4 regions of the Methylobacterium sp. WL64 genome follow, and region 2 is predicted to be linked to each of the others. Evidence: riboswitches for the same ligand, from Rfam matches in the RefSeq annotation. Region 2 holds a riboswitch; each other region holds the start of a gene.

What was found. A riboswitch is a leader RNA that binds a small molecule or an ion and turns the genes downstream of it on or off. The one in region 2 is predicted to bind cobalamin.
Region 1: it holds a riboswitch for cobalamin, as region 2 does, so the genes downstream of both, FV242_RS05965 (TonB-dependent siderophore receptor) here and FV242_RS17835 (TonB-dependent siderophore receptor) in region 2, are expected to answer to the same signal.
Region 3: it holds a riboswitch for cobalamin, as region 2 does, so the genes downstream of both, FV242_RS05185 (TonB-dependent siderophore receptor) here and FV242_RS17835 (TonB-dependent siderophore receptor) in region 2, are expected to answer to the same signal.
Region 4: it holds a riboswitch for cobalamin, as region 2 does, so the genes downstream of both, FV242_RS08750 (CbtB domain-containing protein) here and FV242_RS17835 (TonB-dependent siderophore receptor) in region 2, are expected to answer to the same signal.

Annotation. Positions count from the first base shown of each region.
Region 1 covers NZ_VRVA01000007.1:78,671-83,343, forward strand. The annotation lists gene FV242_RS05960 (efflux RND transporter permease subunit) at 1-2,108, shown strand, start outside; cobalamin riboswitch at 2,160-2,372, shown strand; gene FV242_RS05965 (TonB-dependent siderophore receptor) at 2,520-4,472, shown strand; gene FV242_RS05970 (ABC transporter substrate-binding protein) at 4,556-4,673, shown strand, end outside.
Region 2 covers NZ_VRVA01000042.1:20,725-25,397, forward strand. The annotation lists gene FV242_RS17825 (hypothetical protein) at 1-73, opposite strand, end outside; gene FV242_RS17830 (hypothetical protein) at 351-671, opposite strand; cobalamin riboswitch at 1,548-1,757, shown strand; gene FV242_RS17835 (TonB-dependent siderophore receptor) at 1,864-4,098, shown strand; gene FV242_RS17840 (DUF1624 domain-containing protein) at 4,098-4,673, shown strand, end outside.
Region 3 covers NZ_VRVA01000006.1:67,633-72,305, forward strand. The annotation lists gene FV242_RS05180 (HigA family addiction module antitoxin) at 195-554, opposite strand; cobalamin riboswitch at 954-1,150, shown strand; gene FV242_RS05185 (TonB-dependent siderophore receptor) at 1,496-3,625, shown strand; gene FV242_RS05190 (PepSY domain-containing protein) at 3,733-4,673, shown strand, end outside.
Region 4 covers NZ_VRVA01000012.1:22,650-27,322, reverse strand. The annotation lists gene cobW (cobalamin biosynthesis protein CobW) at 1-128, opposite strand, end outside; gene FV242_RS08760 (DUF1636 domain-containing protein) at 125-523, opposite strand; gene FV242_RS08755 (CbtA family protein) at 531-1,280, opposite strand; gene FV242_RS08750 (CbtB domain-containing protein) at 1,297-1,479, opposite strand; cobalamin riboswitch at 1,513-1,708, opposite strand; gene FV242_RS08745 (DUF4424 domain-containing protein) at 1,938-2,960, shown strand; gene FV242_RS08740 (coagulation factor 5 8 type domain-containing protein) at 3,084-4,439, shown strand; gene FV242_RS08735 (S10 family peptidase) at 4,443-4,673, opposite strand, start outside.

The DNA of each region.
Region 1 (4,673 bases), on a different contig from region 2:
TCGTGTTCCTGCTCCACGTCCGCAGCGCGCTGGTGGCGATCCTGATGCTGCCGGTCGGCATCCTCATGGCGTTCGCGGGCATGAAGGTTTTGGGGCTCGGGGCCAACATCATGAGCCTGGGCGGCATCGCCATCGCGGTGGGCGCCATGATCGACGCCGCCATCGTGATGATCGAGAACGCCCACAAGCACCTGGAGCGGGCACCGCCGGACAAACCCAGGGTCGAGATCCTGATCGAGGCGGCAAGCGAGGTCGGGCCGTCGCTGTTCTTCTCGCTCCTCATCATCACCGTGAGCTTCCTGCCGATCTTCACCCTTGAAAGCCAGGAGGGGCGCCTATTCGGTCCGCTGGCCTTCACCAAGACGTTCGCGATGGCGGCGGCGGCGGTGCTGTCCCTGACCCTCGTCCCCGCGCTGATGGTGCTGTTCGTCCGCGGGCGGATCATCCCCGAGCACCGCAACCCGGTGAACAGACTCCTGATCTGGATTTACCGACCGCTCATCGCAGGCGTCCTGCGGGCGCGGGTGCTCACCATCCTGTTGGCCCTCGTCGTCCTGGCGGCGACGGCATGGCCGGCGAGCCGGCTCGGCTCCGAGTTCATGCCCGACCTCGACGAGGGCACCTTGATGTACATGCCGACCACGCTGCCGGGCATCTCGGTGACCAAGGCCGGGGACCTGCTCGCCACCCAGGACAGGATTATCAAGTCGTTCCCCGAGGTCGCCTCGGTCTACGGCAAGGCCGGTCGGGCCAACACCGCGACCGACCCGGCGCCGTCCGAGATGTTCGAGACCATCGTCAACCTGAAGCCGAAGGCGGAGTGGCGACCCGGGGTCACGACGGCGAGCCTGAAGGCCGAGATGGACGCCGCGCTTCAGTTCCCCGGGGTCTCGAATGCCTGGACCCAGCCGATCCGCGCCCGCATCGACATGCTCTCGACCGGCATCCGTACGCCGGTCGGGATCAAGGTGCTGGGGACGGACCTTTCCGAGATGGAGAAGGTCGCCCGCCAGGTCGAGGCGGTGGTGAAGGCGGTGCCGGGCACGTCGAGCGCCTACGCCGAACGGGTGCAGGGCGGCTACTTCCTCGACATCACCCCCGACCGCGAGGCGCTGGGCCGGTACGGGCTGACCGTCGGCGACGTGCAGGACGTGATCGGGATGGCGCTCGGCGGCGAGAGCGTCACCAACACCGTCGAGGGCCGCGAGCGCTACACCGTCAATGTGCGCTACCCGCGCGCCTTCCGCTCCGACCCGCGCTCCATCGCCTCCGAGGTTCAGGTGCCGATCCCGGGTGGGGGCACGGTACCGCTCGGTGAGGTCGCCAAGGTTCAGTTGAACCGTGGCCCGACCCAGATCCGGACCGAGAACGGGCAACTCGCGGTCTTCATCTACGTCGACGTCGCCGGTCGCGACCTTGGGGGCTACGTCGCCGAGGCGCGGGCGGCGGTCGCCAAAGAGGTGAGCCTGCCGCAGGGTACCCTCGTGCAGTGGAGCGGTCAGGTCGAGTACCTCGACCGGGCGACGGCCCGGCTCAAGGTCGTGGTGCCGCTGACGCTGCTGATCGTGTTCCTGCTGCTGTACCTCAACTTCCGTCGACTGACCGAGACCCTGATCGTGATGCTGTCGCTGCCGTTCGCGCTCGTCGGCGGGGTCTGGCTGATGTGGTGGATGGGCTTCAACCTGTCGGTGGCGGTGGCCGTCGGCTTCATAGCACTGGCAGGCGTCGCGGCCGAGACCGGGGTGATCATGCTGGTCTACCTCGATCATGCGCTGGCCGAGATCCGGGCCGGATGCGACCGCGCCGGACGGGCACTCACCCGTGCCGACCTGCGGAGGGCCATCATGATCGGCGCGGTGGAGCGGGTGCGTCCGAAGGTGATGACGGTGGTCGCCATCATGGCCGGGCTCCTGCCGATCCTGTGGAGCACCGGATCGGGCTCTGAGGTTATGCAGCGGATCGCGGTCCCCATGATCGGCGGCATGGTCTCGTCGACCGTCCTGACCCTCGTGGTAATCCCTGCGGTCTACGGCCTGGTGAAGGGCTGGGGACTGCCGCGGTCCGAACCGAATGCCATCGACCCCGAGGCCCGACTTGTAACGTTATGAACACACAGGGCGGAAAACCCCGAAGTGACATTGACGCTGGGCCATTCCCTTAGGTCCTGTATGTCCGACGGTTCCTCCCCGGAGGATCAAAAGGGAACGCGGTGAGGATGAGGTCCGAAAGGGCCTTCCCGAAGCCGCGGCTGCCCCCGCAACTGTAAGCGGCGAGCCCATCATCAACACGTCACTGGGTCTTCGGGCCTGGGAAGACGATGAGAGGGCGGTGACCCGCGAGCCAGGAGACCTGCCGTCAGTCGTGGTCACACGCGAAACGCATCGGGCGGGGTGTCCTGATGGGTGTCGAAGCGCCCGGCTGCCCTAACGGCAGGCAAGCGCCCAGGCCTCGTTCGCGGTGACGTGCCACAGACGTCGCCCGAGGCTTGTCCCGTGTCCTTTCCTTCCCGAACCGCGTGCTTGCGCACGCTCGCGCTCGCCTGCGCCGCCCTTCCCGGTCCCGTGCTCGCGCAACAGGCCGCCGCCCCCTTCGCCGATGTCCCGCGCGGGGCCGAGGCGGCCGTCACGCTCTCCGAGCTTTCCGTCTCCGCCACCGGCGTGCCGACGCCCGTCGACCAGGTCGGATCAAGCGTCACCGTGCTCACCGCCGCCACCCTGGAGGCCCAGCAGCGCCGCACCGTCCCGGATGCCCTCCAGCAGGTACCGGGCCTCAACGTCGTGCAGACCGGCGGCCCGGGCGGTCAGACCTCGGTGTTCATTCGCGGCTCGAACTCGAACCACGTGAAGGTGCTCATCGACGGCATCGACGCGACCGACCCGTCGAACCCGAACGGCTCCTTCGACTTCGGGCAACTCCTGACCGACGACCTCTCCCGCATCGAGGTGCTCAGGGGTCCCCAGAGCGGCCTCTATGGCAGCGACGCCATTGGAGGCGCGGTCTCCTTCACGACGAAGCGTGGCGAGGGACCGGCCAGGGCCACCGCGCGGAGCGAGGGCGGCTCGTTCGGTACCTTCAACCAAAGCGGCAGGATCAGCGGGTCGGAGGACGGCTTCGACTATTCGGTCTCGATCCAGCACTTCCGTGCGGCCGCGACGCCGGTGACGCCGCCGAACCTCGTCCCGCTCGGCCGGGCGATCCATCCGAATTTTTACGACAACGAGACCGTCTCGGCGAAGTTCGGCTACCAGTTCACCGACACCTTCCGCATCAACTCGGTGACGCGCTTCATCAATTCCCGCCTCCTGTTCACCGGCACCGACTTCAGCACCTTCCCGGCCTTCCCGGCGGCGTTCCGGAGTGCCGCCGACGTGCAGCAGGTCTTCACCCGCAACGAGGCCGAATGGACGCCGTTCGCCGGCTTCCACAACCTCTTCGCCATCAACTACTCGAACCTGTTCAACAGACAGCAGGGCCCCCTAGACCCCCTTGCCACGCCGGACGCGACAACGGGCCTGGGCGAGCGCACGCGCTACGAGTACCGCGGGGACTACCAGCTCTCGCCCGGCAATCTGATCCTGTTCGGCGCGCAGCGTGACGACGAGAGCCTGTCGACCACCGACCCGAGCCCGTTCGGGGCCGGCAACCTGCGGGCGAGGAACGGCAACACGGCCGGCTACGGGGAGGTGCAGCTAACGCCCTTCGAGCGGGCGGCGTTCGTGGCCAACATCCGCCACGACGAGAACGACGCGTTCGGGCCGGCCACCACTTTCCGCGTCGCGCCGAGCTACATTCTGCCCTTCACCGAGACCCGGATCAAAGGTAGCGTCGGCACCGGCTTCAAGGCGCCGACCCTGAGCCAGCTGTTCCAGAGCTTCCCGGCCTCGAACTTCTTCGCCAACCCGAACCTCAGGCCTGAGGAGAGCCTCGGCTACGACGCCGGCATCGAGCAGCCCCTGGGGGACCGCGTCCTCGTCGGCGCGACTTACTACGCCAACGACTTCAAGAACCTCATCACCTCGAACGCGACGTTCACCTCGAACGAGAACGTCGGCCGGGCCGAATCGTACGGGGCGGAAGCCTTCGTCGCTGTCCGGTTCTCCGATACCCTTACGGGCCGGGTCGACTACACCAACACGGTGACCAAGAACGAGATCACCCACCAGGAGCTCCTGCGACGGCCCCGCCACAAGGGCAGCGCGACAGCCTTTTGGACCCCCCTCCCGGGCCTGACCGTCAGCGGGACCGTGATCGTGCTCGGCCACTTCGTCGACGGCAACCGCGACTTCTCGGTGGCCCGGCTCAAGAACCCGGGCTTTACCCTGGTCAACTTCGCGGTGAACTACGACGTCAGCGAGACGGTGAGCGTGTTTGGGCGGGTCGATAACCTATTCGACCGCCGCTACGAGAACCCCACCGGCTTCCTCGGGGCAGGCCTCGCCGTGTACGGCGGCGTCCGCCTGACCGCGTTTTGAGACCGCCGATGGCACGACGGTCCGGCTTCGCGGTCCTAACGGCGATGCTGGCGGTCAGCCAAATCTGGTCGATTGCCGCTGGGATGGCCGCCCCGGCATCCGGGGGACCCCGGCACGTCGTCTCGATGAACCTCTGCGCGGACGAGCTCGTCCTTCGGCTTGCCGACCGCGATCAGGTCGCCGCCGTGACCTACCTCGCCC
Region 2 (4,673 bases):
CGATGGCAAACGGTAGGGCGGGCAGCCAGACGGCGAGGCCGAGGCCGATCAGGACGCGGTCCACACTGCGCATCACAAGCATCGCCTCGCGACGGGTCGAACCGGAACCGAGCCGCCCGGCGGGATCGGCTTCACGCTGATGGGCGCGGACTTCGCAGGCCGGATGGCTGGCTTAGAGCAGACGCGGGCTTACCCCGCTGCCCCCTCCACGCCCCCTCCACGGCTTCTCAGCGCGGAGGGGTGAGATCCGGTAGCCATCCCGCACCCGCACCCTCGTCGGGAGGGCACGCGTCGTGACGGTGCGCCGGCACGGAACCGGCGCGCGAGCCGATTGACGGCGGGTACGAGGGTCACCGGCGCTTCGTCAGGCTGAAGATCGCGAAACCGGCCAATGCGGCGAGGCCCAGGGCGAAGGAGCGGTTGCCGTGCACGAAGTCGGCCGCCTGTTCCCCGGCCTGCCGGAGGTCGTTGCCCAGCGGCGATCCGGTCAAGATACGCTCGGCCCGTGCCTTGTTCTCTTCGCGCGTGTTGATCGAGACCTCAAACCCGTCGCCATGCCGCTCGATGTCGATGCTGTTGCGGGCAAACCCGGCACGGGCCAGGCGGTCTCGCGCCGATCGAGCGGCCTTCAGGGAAGGGACCGTTACCGAAGCCAGGGTGCTGTCCATCATCATGTTCTCCACGCAGCGCGGCGTACCGCGTCGGTGCCGACCGCGCTCTTCGGAAAGCAAACCCCCTGCGGCCGTTCAGGTTCGCGACGCCGCGACCCGGTGTCGAAGCCAAGCCGCAGGTGCCGCGCCCCGAGGGCCCACCGGAGGCCGGCACGCACCGCGAAGCCCGCGCGGGAGGCTCGCAGCCCGCCGATCTGATGCGGGTCTCGACGCGCCCGGCCCACGCCGCGCGCCCGATACGGATGAGCCCGGCGGCGGCCCGGAGTTCGCCCGGCCTCGCGCCGAGGCGCGTCGCTCCCTGGCACCGCGGGTGCAATCCGGGCCGCGTCTCGAAACAGATCGGGGGCCGCCCCAGGTGGACGCAAGACCGTATCCGGACGGATCGAACGCCGTGTCGAATCGCTGCCTTACGGTTTGCGGCCGAGCGGGATCGGAAGAGCATGGAGGCGGCGCGTCCGTCCCGGTCTGGGGCCAACACCCACCCGATCCGGACAGGTCCGGGTTCCTGGACGAGGCTGCGGCCAACCCGGGCCTGGCGCTCCGCCTGCGGGTGGCTCCGCACGGTGAACACGCCCGGATGGCCGCGCCGTCCGGTCCCTGGCAGACCATCGCGGTCTCGGCCGGGCTGCCTGCTGGCCGTCTCGCCGCCACCGCGCGCCGACAGGCCGACGTCCGGCGCTGGCTTCCGCGGCCACGTGGAAGAGATCCCGGATCCGGCCCCGGAAGGCCCCCCCCGCTGCTCGCCCGGGCTCGCTCATCCGCCAGAGCCGAAACCGTGAGCTGGCGAACCGGGAGGCCGATGTATCCCTGAAACCACAGCGTGTGTAACGTTATTGCATTCTGTCGTTGAGGCATTGACCCCCGGGGGCGCGGTGGCGAGTATCGGGCGGCCAAGGTTCCCGCGGGCTTCGGTCCGCGGGCGAAGATGGGAATTCGGTGCGCTCGTACGGGCAAGGCCGAAGCTGCCCCCGCAACTGTAAGCGGTGAGTCCCTGCCGCCCGTGGTCACTGATGCGTCGCATCGGGAAGACCAGGCCGGGATCGTGACCCGCGAGCCAGGAGACCTGCCTCGGCGCGACGACGACCCTCGGGCGGGGTGCCCCGGCGGAACGCAGGGACGGCGCGGCCCCGTGGGCCCGTCGCCCGCACGCGCTCACGCTGAAGCCTCCGGCTCGACAACCATGAGTGTGCCGGTGCCAGTCCGCCCGAAGCCGACCACGACCCATCCCTCCGCGAAAGCCCGGGGCCCGCGGAGCCGTTCCCGGTCTCCCTTCCGCCGCCAGAGCCCGCGTGTCGCCCTCGCGGCGATCCTGACGGCGGGCTCGCCGGCCGGCGAGACGCGGGCGCAGGAGAGCATCGCCCTGGAGGAGGTCTCGGTCGAGCATGTCGGCGGCAGCCCAGCCCCCGGTACGACGGCCGCGTCGGACAGCATCGGCCTGATCGGGCCGACGCCGGGCTACGGTGCGACCCGGGCCGTCAGCGCGACCCGGACCCCGACCCGGCAGATCGACGTGCCGCAGGTGGTCACCGTCGCCCCCCGGGAGGTGATCAGCGACCTCGCCGCCACCCGCGTCGATCGCGTGTTCAACTACCTCCCCGGCGTCGCGCAGCAGAACAATTTCGGCGGCCTGAGCCTGTTCAGCTACGCCATCCGCGGGGTGACGACCTCGGAGATCTACAAGAACGGTTTCCCGCTCAATCGCGGCACGCCCCCGCCGCCCGACGCCCAGAACATCGAGCGGATCGAGGTGCTGAAGGGCCCCGGCGCCGGACTGGTCGGGCGCAGCGATCCGGGCGGGCTGGTGAACCTCATCACCAAGCAGCCCACCGCCCAGCGCTTCGTCGAGATGGGCACCCAGATCGATTCGTTCGGGCTGACGCGCGGGACGGTCGATGCCGGCGGCGCGCTCAACGAGGATGGCACGGTCCTGTACCGGTTCAACCTCGCGGCCCAGGGCGCCGGCAGCTTCCGGGACTTCGTCAACAGCGACCGGCTGCTCGTGGCGCCGGTGATCAGCTGGCAGGTGACGCCGGATACCCGCGTCACGGTCGAGACCGAGTTCGTCAAGAACCGCATCGTGTTCGACCGCGGGGTGATCGCGATCAACAAGCAGCTCGGCTTCCTGCCGATCTCACGCTTCCTGGGGGAGCCGGGCCAGAGCACCTATCAGACCAACAACACCCTGCAGGTGCGCGTCGATCATCGCTTCGACGACGCCTGGCAGATGCGGCTCGCGACCTACCTCAACACGGGCGACCTGGCGGGCGAGTCGGCCGAGGTCCGTTCGCTCGCCGCCGACAACCGCACCGTGGCGCGCGACCGCAACGTGCGCGACTACCGCTGGGACGTGGCGATCGGGCAGGCCGAACTGCTCGGGCGCTTCGACACGGCCGGGATCGGCCACACGGTGCTGCTTGGGCTGGACCGCGAGAGCACCGACAGCCGGACGCAGTACTTCCGCTCGAATTTCCGCACGAGCCCCTTCGCGCTCGACATCTACGCGCCCGTCTACGGGCAGGCGCTGCCGCCGATCACCATCCCGCGCAACAACCTGGAGCGGGTCACCAACACCGGCCTCTACGCGCAGGACGAGATCGTCCTCACCCCGGAATGGCGGGCGCTCGTGGGGATGCGGGTGGACATCTTCGAGCAGTCCTTCCGGGAGCGGGCCCCGCGCAGCCAGGTCGATCAATCGCGCGTGGCGGCCTCGCCGCGGGCCGGCCTCGTCTACCGCCCGATCCCGGAATTCGCGCTCTACACCAATGTCGGCACGAGCTTCCGCCCGAATATCGGCCCCGACGCCGCGGCGGTGACGCGCGGCACGCCGCTCGCACCCGAGACCGGCCTCGGTTACGAGGTCGGCGTGAAGTCCGAGCTGTTCGACGGCAACCTCCTGCTGACGGCGGCCGCCTTCCGGGTCGAGCGCGAGAACGTGCTCACCCCCGATCCCAACAACAGCGGCTTCTCGATCGCGGCGGGCGCCGTGCGCAGCCAGGGGTTCGAGGTGACCGCGCAAGGTCAGTTGACCCCCGAACTGAAGGTGCTGGCCGGATACGTCTTCGCCGACGCGGTGGTGAAGAAGGACAACGTGCTGCCGGTGGGCGCGCCGCTGATCAACGTGCCGCGCCACTCGGGCAGCCTGCTCGCGGTCTACGAACCGCAGGGCGGCGACTGGAAGGGCCTCGGCGTCGGCGGCGGCGTGCGCGGCGTCGGCGAGCGGGCAGGGGATGCCGCGGGCTCGGGCTTCGTCCTGCCGGCCTATGTCGCGGTGGACGCCCTGGCCTATTACCGCTTCGACAACGTCCGCTTGGCCCTCAACGTCGAGAACATCTTCGACACGCAGTACTACGAGAGCTCGCTCAACGTGTTCCGCGTGTATCCGGGCTCGCCGCGGCGCTTCACCGGCTCGTTCACGGTTCGGTTCTGATGGCCCGCAGGGCCGAGGAGCCCGTCGCGCCGCCGGATCCCCTGCGCCCGGGGGATGCCGGCTGCCGCGCCCCATCCCCGCGTCGATCGCACCGCATCGGCTCGATCGACGCCCTGCGCGGCCTCGTGATGCTGCTGATGGTGGTCGATCACGTGCGCGAGTTCGTCTACCTGCACGCCCAGGTTCGCGACCCGATGGATCTCGGCGTGACCCCGGCCGGCCTCGCCTGGACGCGGATCGCCTCGCATCTCTGTGCCCCGGTCTTCATCCTGCTGACCGGCCTGTCGGCGAGCCTGTACGGCCGGACGCATGGCGGGCGGTCGGCGACCGCCGCCTTCCTGCTGAAGCGCGGCCTGCTCCTGATCGTGCTGGAAGTGACCCTCGTCAGCTTCGCCTGGACCGCCAGCCTGCCGCCGCCCATCCTGTACCTGCAGGTGATCTGGGCGATCGGCATCGGCATGATCGCCCTCGCGGGCCTGCTCTGGCTCCCGCCGGTGGCGCTGCTGGACGTCGCGCTGGCGATCATGCTCGGGCACAACGCCCTCGACGGGATCGCCGTCGCGCCGGACCAGGCA
Region 3 (4,673 bases), on a different contig from region 2:
GTCACCCGGTCCCGCGCGGAAACGTGCCGAGGTGTTTTCCGGAGCCGTCCATCATGCGTCGCAAAGCGGTGCGTCCCGGCCAAGAAGCGACGACAAGGCGTGGAGGCCCGACCAATGCGCGTTCACCCCGCGTCGCGCAGGGGAGATCCGGTAACGGCCCGGCATCCCGGACAACCGGTCGCCACGAATTGAGCTCACCCAAACGCGTGAACGCGCTTGACGATTACCTGAGGCCTTTCGGTCGGGGTCTGGACGCCGGTCCGGCCCGCGAGTTCCCTCTCGACCTTCTGTTCGAGTTTCCGCGCGCGCGAGATATCGTAGTGGGTCTGCATCTCCATCAGCATCTCCATGCGGGCCCCGAACACCTTCTCGACCCGCAGAGCCAGTTCGGCCGTAAGAGCGATCTTCTCGTTCAAGAAGTCGGACAGCGTTTGGCGCGTCACGTTGAGCAGGCTGGCCGCAGCCATGACGGTTAGGTTACGCGGCTCAAGGATATTGCGGCGAACGAACCCGCCAGGATGACAGGGATTCTCTAATACATAAGGTGAATTCATAATGATTCTCCTACCAGGTTTTGCAAATTTGGCGAATAAGCGACAGAGCGAAAACCACTATTTTAGCCGATGCGCCGTCTTGAACCACCTCCGATTTCGGCTCGAAAATTTTACGCGACAGATCAAAAAAAGTTCCGGTATTTTTATAAAGGTAAAAAGCGGATGTCAATTTGCTTAGTTCCAGAATAACAACGCTGATATTTGGAAAATAAATTTATAATTCGTTAGAACAGCAAGTCATGTCCAAAAATACTAGTACGGTGGAAATACAAAATTTTGCGCCATACCGTCGGGGGCCCGTGATCCGTTAAGCATCGCGCGAGGCGATCGTGCGCCTGATCGCAGGCCGCCCACGCAGGGGGCCGGATATCCACACGCTTGACGTTCCACCGGCATACAGCCACGCTAGTCGGCGACGGTTCCCCTCGGGGATCAAAAGGGAACGCGGTGAGGGGCCTGCCCTGAAACCGCGGCTGTCCCCGCAACTGTGAGCGGCGAGTCCTTCACCACCACGTCACTGGGTCTCAAGCCCGGGAAGACGGTGCGAGGGCGGCGACCCGCGAGCCAGGAGACCTGCCGTCAGCCGTGGTCACACGCGAAACGCGTCAGGCGGGGTGTCCTGGCGGGTGTCGAGACGGCCGTGCGCGAGCGCGGTCGGCGAGGCCTCGTTCGCGGTGACGTGCCACAGCAAGCGCGCCCGCGTCCCGGTTCCCGATGCTTTCCCTTGTCGTGCCGATCCCGGCCGCGTTTGCACGCGGCCTGATCCTTCACCCGGGCCGCCGCGCGTGGACCGGACCGGATCAGACACGCATCCGCAATTGTAATGTTATTACATTGCTATTAGGGCATCTGAACCGGCGGCCGCCGCGCTCGGACCTATCCTCACCATGTCGCGATCCAAACTTCCTCGTCGCAGCCGGCGTAGACCGCTCTGCGGTGCCATGCTCACGCTCCTGGCAAGCCCGGCCGCAGCCCAGGAAACCGTGACCCTCGATCAGCTCTCCGTCGAGGGGGAGGGCGGCGTCAGCCTGACCCGCGCTGCGCCGACCGGGCTGAACCTGCGCACGCCCGACCGGACCGCGAGCCGGCTCGGGCTGACGCCGCTGGAGACGCCGGCGAGCGTCGATATCGTGTCGGGCGAGACCGCACGGCTGCGCGGCCAGGACACGATCGCCGAAGCCGTGACCCAGGACGCCACCGGCATCACCACGATCGCGGCGCCGGGCAACGGCAACGGCGCCTTCACGTCGCGCGGTTTCGCGGGCCCGAACTCGATCCAGCAGCTCTACGACGGCACACGCTTCTATGTCGGGGCCAACACGGTCACGTTCCCGTTCGACACCTGGAACGTCGAGCGTATCGAGGTGCTGCGCGGCCCGTCCTCGGTGCTCTACGGCGACGGCGCCATTGGCGGCGTGATCAACGTGGTGCCGAAGAAGCCGGTCTTCGCGCCGATCAACACCGCGCGCGCGGTGATCGGCACCGACGGCGTCGCGCGGCTGGCGCTGGATTCGGGCGGGGCGCTCGGGCGCGAGGAATTCGGCGACACCTTCGCGTACCGCCTCAACGTCAGCGGCAACCGCGCGGATGGCTGGATCCGGCCGGAGGGCGATTTCCGCAACCTCGCCGTCTCGGCCGCCCTGCTGTTCCAGCCGAGCCCGGACCTCGCCGTCACGGTGAGCCACGACCTCGGCTACCAGGAGCCGGCGCGCTACTGGGGCACGCCCCTGGTCGAGGGTAGGATCCCGGACCTGATCCGGTTCAACAACTACAACGTCCGCGACGCGAAGATTACCTGGTCGGATAACTGGACCCAGTTCAAGACCGAGTGGACGCCCTCGGACGACATCATCGTGCGCAATACGGCCTATCGGCTCACCAGCCGGCGGCATTGGCTCGATACCGAGCAATACACCTACAACCGCGGCACCGGGCTGGTCGACCGGGGCAGCTACACCGAGATCTACCACAGCCAGGAACAGGTCGGGAATCGCCTGGACGCGAGCGTCAAGGGCAACCTGTTCGGCCTGCCGAACGCGTTCGCGGTCGGGTTCGACGTGAACCACATCGACTTCCGCCACACGAACAATTTCACCTTCGACCAGACCACCAGCGTGCCGCTGATAGGCTACGATCCAGGATACTTCCCGCAGAACGGGCGGGCGCAGCCGGCCTACGCGACACAGACCAGCCAGGCCTCGGTCTTCGCCGAGGACCGGGTGATCCTGTCGGACAAGCTCTCGTTCCTCACCGGCGTGCGCCTGGACGTGCCGACGCTCCGTCGCGAGGATTTGCAGAGCGGATCACAGTTCGAGAAAACCTATCAGGCGCTCGGCTACCGGTTCGGGCTGGTCTACAACCCGACGCCGGACAACGCGCTCTACGCCCAGTACAGCTTCGCGACCGACCCGGTGAACAGCCTCATCACCCTGACGCAGTCGCTCTCAGGGTTCCAGCTCGCCACCGGCACGCAGGTCGAAATCGGCGCCAAGGGCCTCGCATTCGACGGCGCACTGGAATGGACGGTTGCCGGATACCGGATCGTCAAGGACAACCTGATCTCGACCGTGCCGGGTCAGCCGACCGTGTCGACCCAGGTCGGCCAGCAATCCTCGCAGGGCTTCGAGCTGGCGCTTGGCTGGCACCTCGCCCCGGGCTGGCGGCTGGACGGCAACCTCGCGCTCCTGCACGCGCAATACGATACGTTCAATCAGAGCGTGAACGGCGCGACCGTCTCGTATGCCGGCAACCAGCCGATCGACGTGCCCGAGCGGGTCGCCAACCTGTGGCTGACCTGGGACTTTGCCCGCGCCTGGACGGCACGCGTGGGGCTCCAGAACGTCGGCCAGGTCTACAGCGACTTCTCCAACACGGCCCGGCGCCCGGCCTACAACCTCGTCAACCTCGTGCTCGACCATCAGGTGACGGCGGATTCGCGCCTGAGCCTGCGGGTCTACAACCTGTTCGACAAGGTTTACGCGATCAGCGGCAATGCCGTGAACGGGGTCGGCACCAACTGGCTGCTCGGCCGGCCGCGCTCGATGGAAGTCGCCTACACGGTGACTTGGTGAGGCAGCGGGTCGGCAAAGCCGCGCGTCGCTGGCTGCTGCTGTTCCACCGCTGAGCCGGGATCGCCACGGCCCTGATCTTCGCCCTGTGGATCGGCTCCGGACTGGTGATGCTCTACGTGCCGTTCCCGGCACTCACAGCGGCCGAGCGCCTCGCGCGCCTCGCCCCGATCGTCTGGGAGACCGTCGCGGTCCCGCCGGACGCGGCGCTCGCCGCCGGCGACCTTGCGGGCGTGCCGGCGGCGTTCGCGCTGGAGATGCGCGGTGCCGAGCCGGTCTACCGGATCACAGGCCGCGACGGGGGGCGGGCGACCGTATCGGGCCGTACCGGCGCGCGGCTCGGCCCGGTTGGTGCGGAGGCGGCCTTGCGGCTCGCCGCCGGGGATCGGCCGGATGCCCGCGTCGATCCGGTCGAGCGGGACCAGTGGACTGTGACCGCTCGCTACGACCCGCTCCGGCCGTTCCACAAGGTCGTCTTCGATGACCCGGAGGGGACCGAGCTCTACGTCTCCGCGGTAAACGGGGGGATCGCCCTCGACACGACCCGGTTCGAGCGGGCCTGGAACTGGCTCGGTTCGGTGCCGCACTGGATCTACCTGACGCCGCTGCGCGCCCGGGCGGAGCTGTGGCGGACAGTGCTGCTCTGGCTCTCCGGATTCGCCGCCCTCGGGGCGGTCAGCGGCTTGGTCGTCGGGATCTGGCGCCTGCGCCTGCGCCGCCGCTATGCGCACGGCGCCGTCACGCCCTATCGCGGGCTGGCGCGCTGGCACCACCTGTTCGGCCTAGCGGGCGGGCTGGGGCTCGGGGCGTTCATCCTGAGCGGCTGGATCTCCATGAACCCGAACCGCTGGTTCGCATCGAGCGCGCCGCCGACCGCGCTGCGCAGCGCCTACGCTGGAACGCCGGGACCGCTCGGGCTCGATGTCGGGCGGCTGCGCGATCTCGCCGGCCCGGACACCCGGTCGCTGCGCTTCACCACGGTCGGCGGTCGCTGGTGGGTGGTCGCCGAGGCGGTGGACGGCCCCCGCGCTGTCGCACCGGACGGCGGCCC
Region 4 (4,673 bases), on a different contig from region 2:
AACTCGTTGACCAGGATCGCCAGGCGGCGGCCCTTGGCGTTCTCGATGACGTGGCGGACCAGCGTCGTCTTGCCGGCCCCCAGGAAGCCGGTGACGATGGTGCAGGGGATCTTGGTCACGATGGTCATTCCGCAGCCTCCAAGGTGCCGGCCGGAAGCGGGCGGGGATCGGGAAAGGGCGGGATGCGGGCGATCACGCCGGTCTTGAATGCGGCAGGGCGCTCCCGCCAGGGCACGATGCCGTCCGGCGTCGCCGCGTAAGCGGCCAGCCCGTCCAGGATGGTCGCCGCCGACTCGGACGGGTCCATATCGCCGTAGACGTAGGTCCAGCGGGTCTCGGACACGACCGCCACGGAACAGGGCCGCTTGCACACCGACAGGCACTCGACCCCCTCGATCCGCAGCTGCCCGGACGTGTTGCGCGCGCGCAGGGCCTCGAGCAGGCGCGCGCCGGCCCGGGGCCCGTCCGGATCGTCGCCCGGGCGGCGACAGGTCGTACAAACGTAAAGGACGGTCTCAGGCATGACGGCCTCAGGCATGCACCGTCCCGCGTGCGTTTCCACGGCCGAAAGCCTGCCAGGCCCAGCCGAAGCCGAGGCCGATCAGCATCCAGAAGACGAAGCTGATCGCCAGCGAGCGCGCCACGAACTGCGCCGCGAGTGCCGCGGGAAGCTCCGAGGACACCTCCGCAGCCTGCGGCGCACCGGCGACGTGCGGCGCCACGATCAGCACGAGGCCGCCCAGGATCGCGATCAGCGAGCGCCGGACCGTGATCAGGTACAGGCCCATCCCGGTGGCGGCGGCGGTCATCACCCACCAGGCCTGACGGGCGGCGAGCGGTGCCGCCTCGCTGCCCGGCAATTCCGGCGGCAATCCCAGGCCCGGGGCCAGAGCGACGCTGGCGAAGCCCGCGATCGCGAACGCGACACCGACCTGCCGCGTCGGCTCACGGCCGCAGGCCAAGATCACCGCACCGAGCAGGAGGGCGTAGCCGACCCCGCCCACGAGCGTCGCCAGAGCGGTGAAGGCCATCCGGGGCAACCCCTCGCCGGGCTGCCACTCGGGTGCGGCGTCCGGTGTGCCATGATCGTGCCCCGCATGAGCCAGCACGACCTGAGCCGACATGATCGGGAGCCTGCGCTCGGCCTGGTGCGTCTGCTTGGTCTCATAGCGCTCGGCCGCCACGATCAGCGGCGACGTCAGCGTCAACTCGAGGCCGGTCACGACGGCGGCCGCGAGGAAGCCGGCGGCCAGGGCCGCCGACAGAAGCCGGATGATCATCCCTGCGCCAGGGGCGTCAGTGGCAGGGGAAGTTCTGGGTATGCCGGAAATCGTGCGCGGCGTTGTGCAGCGCGATCGCCGGCGAGAAGCCCGCCATGAACAGGAGGCCGAGGCCCAGGAAGGCCGCGAGCGCGACGGCAACCGGACGCTCTCCGGCGCGGGTGCCGGTGGCGATGGGGGCGAGGGTCGAGGTGGTCATCAACATGTCTCCAACCGCCCCACCGGCGGCATTGCGGGATCTCATCGTGACGGCAGGTCTCCTGGCTCGCGGCTCGGCGCGCCTGCCGCCTTCCCGGATCGCTCCGGTGGCCTACTGGCAGACGCTCGCCGCTCACAGTTGCGGGGGCAGCCGCGGTTTCGAGGTTCGTACCCCTCACCGCATTCCCTTTTCACCCCGTCTCCGGGGCACCGTCACGCCATCGTTGTAGACGCATGACAGCTCTCGCACAACGGAGGCCCGGCGGAATCGTTTCGGACTCTTGGGGTACGGCACGGATATGCGGGTCGGGCGGTGGCCGTGAGTGTCGAAACGCATCGGCGGGACGGACTTCGACGCGTCGCGACCGCCGTCGGCGCTTGGCCCGCGGCACCGGCGCCGTGTAACGGCCGGCGTGGACGATTCCGGCCCATGTCCGATTCTCGAACCCTTGAGCGTTGATGTCGATGCGTACCTTGTCGCTGGCCCTCGTCGTCCTGGCGGCCACGTCCCTTCCGGTCCGGTCCGACGACAGCACCGCCGCGCTCATCGCCGGGGGGCTCGTCCTGGAAAAGGCCGACACGATCGCCCTCGCGGCCGAGGATCTGTACCTCTCCGAGCAGGCCGTGCAGATCGACTATCGGTTCCGCAACCTGACCGATTCCGACATCGTGACCACGATCGCGTTCCCAATGCCCGACATCACCGGCGACTCCGAGATGCTGGTTTCGCTCCCCGATCCGGCGCACGACAACTTCCTGAAGTTCCAGTCCGCGGTCGATGGCGAGCCTGTCGAATCGCAGGTCGAGCAGCGGGCGTTCCTGATGCGGAGCGATACACCGCCCGTGGAGATCACCGCTCGGCTCAAGGCGCTGGGGATCCCGCTCGTGCCAACCACCGCGGCGACGGAAGCGGCCCTGCGCCGCCTCGGCGAGCGCCAGCGGCGCGACCTGATCGCGGCCGGCATCCTGGAGCGGCAGGAGCACAAGGACGGGACGATCGCGGATGCCCCGCTCTGGACATTGAAGTCGAAATTCTGGCGCCGGCAGGTCTTTCCCGCCGGGCGCGAGATCGCGGTGCGCCAGAGCTACGTCCCGAGCCTCGGCGGTCTCGCGAGCCTGTCCTACGGCGGGCCGAACCTCGACCCGGCGCAGAAGGCGCACTACGCGACCCGATATTGCACGGACCCGACCTTCGAGCGGGTGGCCCAGGCCCTGTACCGGCGGTCGAGCGCCGACGGCAGCCGGGCGTTCCAGGCCTACGAACGGTCCCTCTCCCACGTGATCAGCTCCGGCGGCAACTGGGCTGGCCCGATCGGCCAGTTCAAGCTGGTCGTGGACAAGGGGGATCCTACGACCCTGGTCTCGTTCTGCGGGGCCAACGTGAAGAAGACCGGCCCGACGACCTTCGAGACGGTGATGAGGGACTTCGTCCCGCAGCGCGATATCGAGATCCTGCTGCTCAAGACCAAGACGGGAGAATGAATCGGTCGGGCGCCCTCGCGGTGCGCCCATGGGCTTGACGCGTCGGGTTCGATACGGGCACCGCCGGGCGCGCCCTCCGGCCCCGACCTCGGCGCGTTTGGTCCAGCCCGCCTCGGAGACACGATGGCCCCGGAAGACGCCCCGACATCCGCCCTCGTCGATCTCGCGTCCGGCCGCGCCCCGCAGCGCGTTGTCGAGGCGGATAGGACCTGGCTGGACCTCGACCTCGGCGGCCGCTTCCCGGTCCGGTCCGTTGTCGGGATCCCGTGCGGGGAGGGCGGTTCGGTCGCGGAGGGCGCCATCCTGTTCTCGCAGGACGGCGTGACGTGGTCCGCACCGGGCATCGCGTCCCGTCCGGTCGAGTCGGAGGCCGGCACGGTCGTCATTGAGGCCGACGAGCGCGCCTGGACGCGTTCCGTCCGCGTCGCGATGCCGGCCTCGATGCCGAACGTCACGGTCCGGGTCATGTGCGAGGAGGCGGCGTTCGACCTGATCGCCCTGCGGGCCATGCTGGGCCTCGACGTGACGCTCCTGAACGAGAAGCCCGGCGCCAACGCCTTCACCGCCTATACCCTGGAGAGCAATCCGGGTCGCACGAGCGGCGCCCTCGTGGGCGTGGCGGTGTTCCAGAACGGCGCCTTCGGCAACTGCTTGATCCAGTACATCATCGCCCTGTCGGTCGCGAAGGCGCTGAACCTGAAATACGTGGCGGTTCCGAAGTTCGACCGCAGCAAAGTCATCTTCCTGACCGAGCGGCTGACTTGTGACGGCATCACCTTCCTGCCTCCGGACGAGCCGCTGCCGACCGACGGGTACTTCCTGTCCGGCCTGTTCTTCGATCCGACGCAGTTCCAGCGGCAGGTGAGCCTCGACGCGCCGCCGGATTCACGGGCGATCATCCAGGGGATGATCCGCCCCCTGTTCAACGGCCTGCCGGCGACGGTCCCGCCCAAGCCCGACGACCAGCTCCTGATCCACATCCGCTCGGGCGACATCTTCAGCACCTGGGTCGACCCGCATTATCCCCAGCCGCCCTTCGCGTTCTACCGCATGGTGATCGACCGGCTGCTCGGCGAGGGCCGCATCCGCTCGATCAAGCTGGTCTTCGAGAACCGGCTGAACCCGGTGATCGCCGCGGTCGAGGCCTATGCGCAGGGTCTCGGATTGCCGGTGGAGACGCAGAGCGAGTCGCTGATCGCCGACGTCACGGCCTTGGTCAACGGCCGCTACCTCGTGTTCGGCCTGGGGACCTTCGGCCCGGCGATCTGCCACCTGTCCGAGCGGGTCGAGCAGGTCTTCTACTTCGCGTCCAACTGGCCGCAGATCTTCCGGGGTATTCCGTCGATCGACCGGGTCATCGAGGTCCGGGACTTGGAGGAGCGCTATATCAAGGTCGGCGCGTGGCAGAACACCGACGCGCAGCGCCGAATGATGATCGAGTACCCGGCCGAGGCGCTGGCCTTCGACGACGCCGCCTGAGGATCAGGGCTTGTCCTCACGGTGCTCGACGGGGTCCGCGGTCGCCCCGCGCGCCTGTACGGCATCCCGGTACAGGCGCTCGACGTCCCGCTTGAACGCGGCCCGGGAATCGTCCCGCGAGTAGAACATGTGGCCGCCGGGGTAGACCGCGAGGCTGACCCGCCCGGCGCCGTAGGCCGGCACCTGCGCGAGCAGGAGCTTCGAGGCGTAGTAGGGCGTCACGAGATCGGTGAA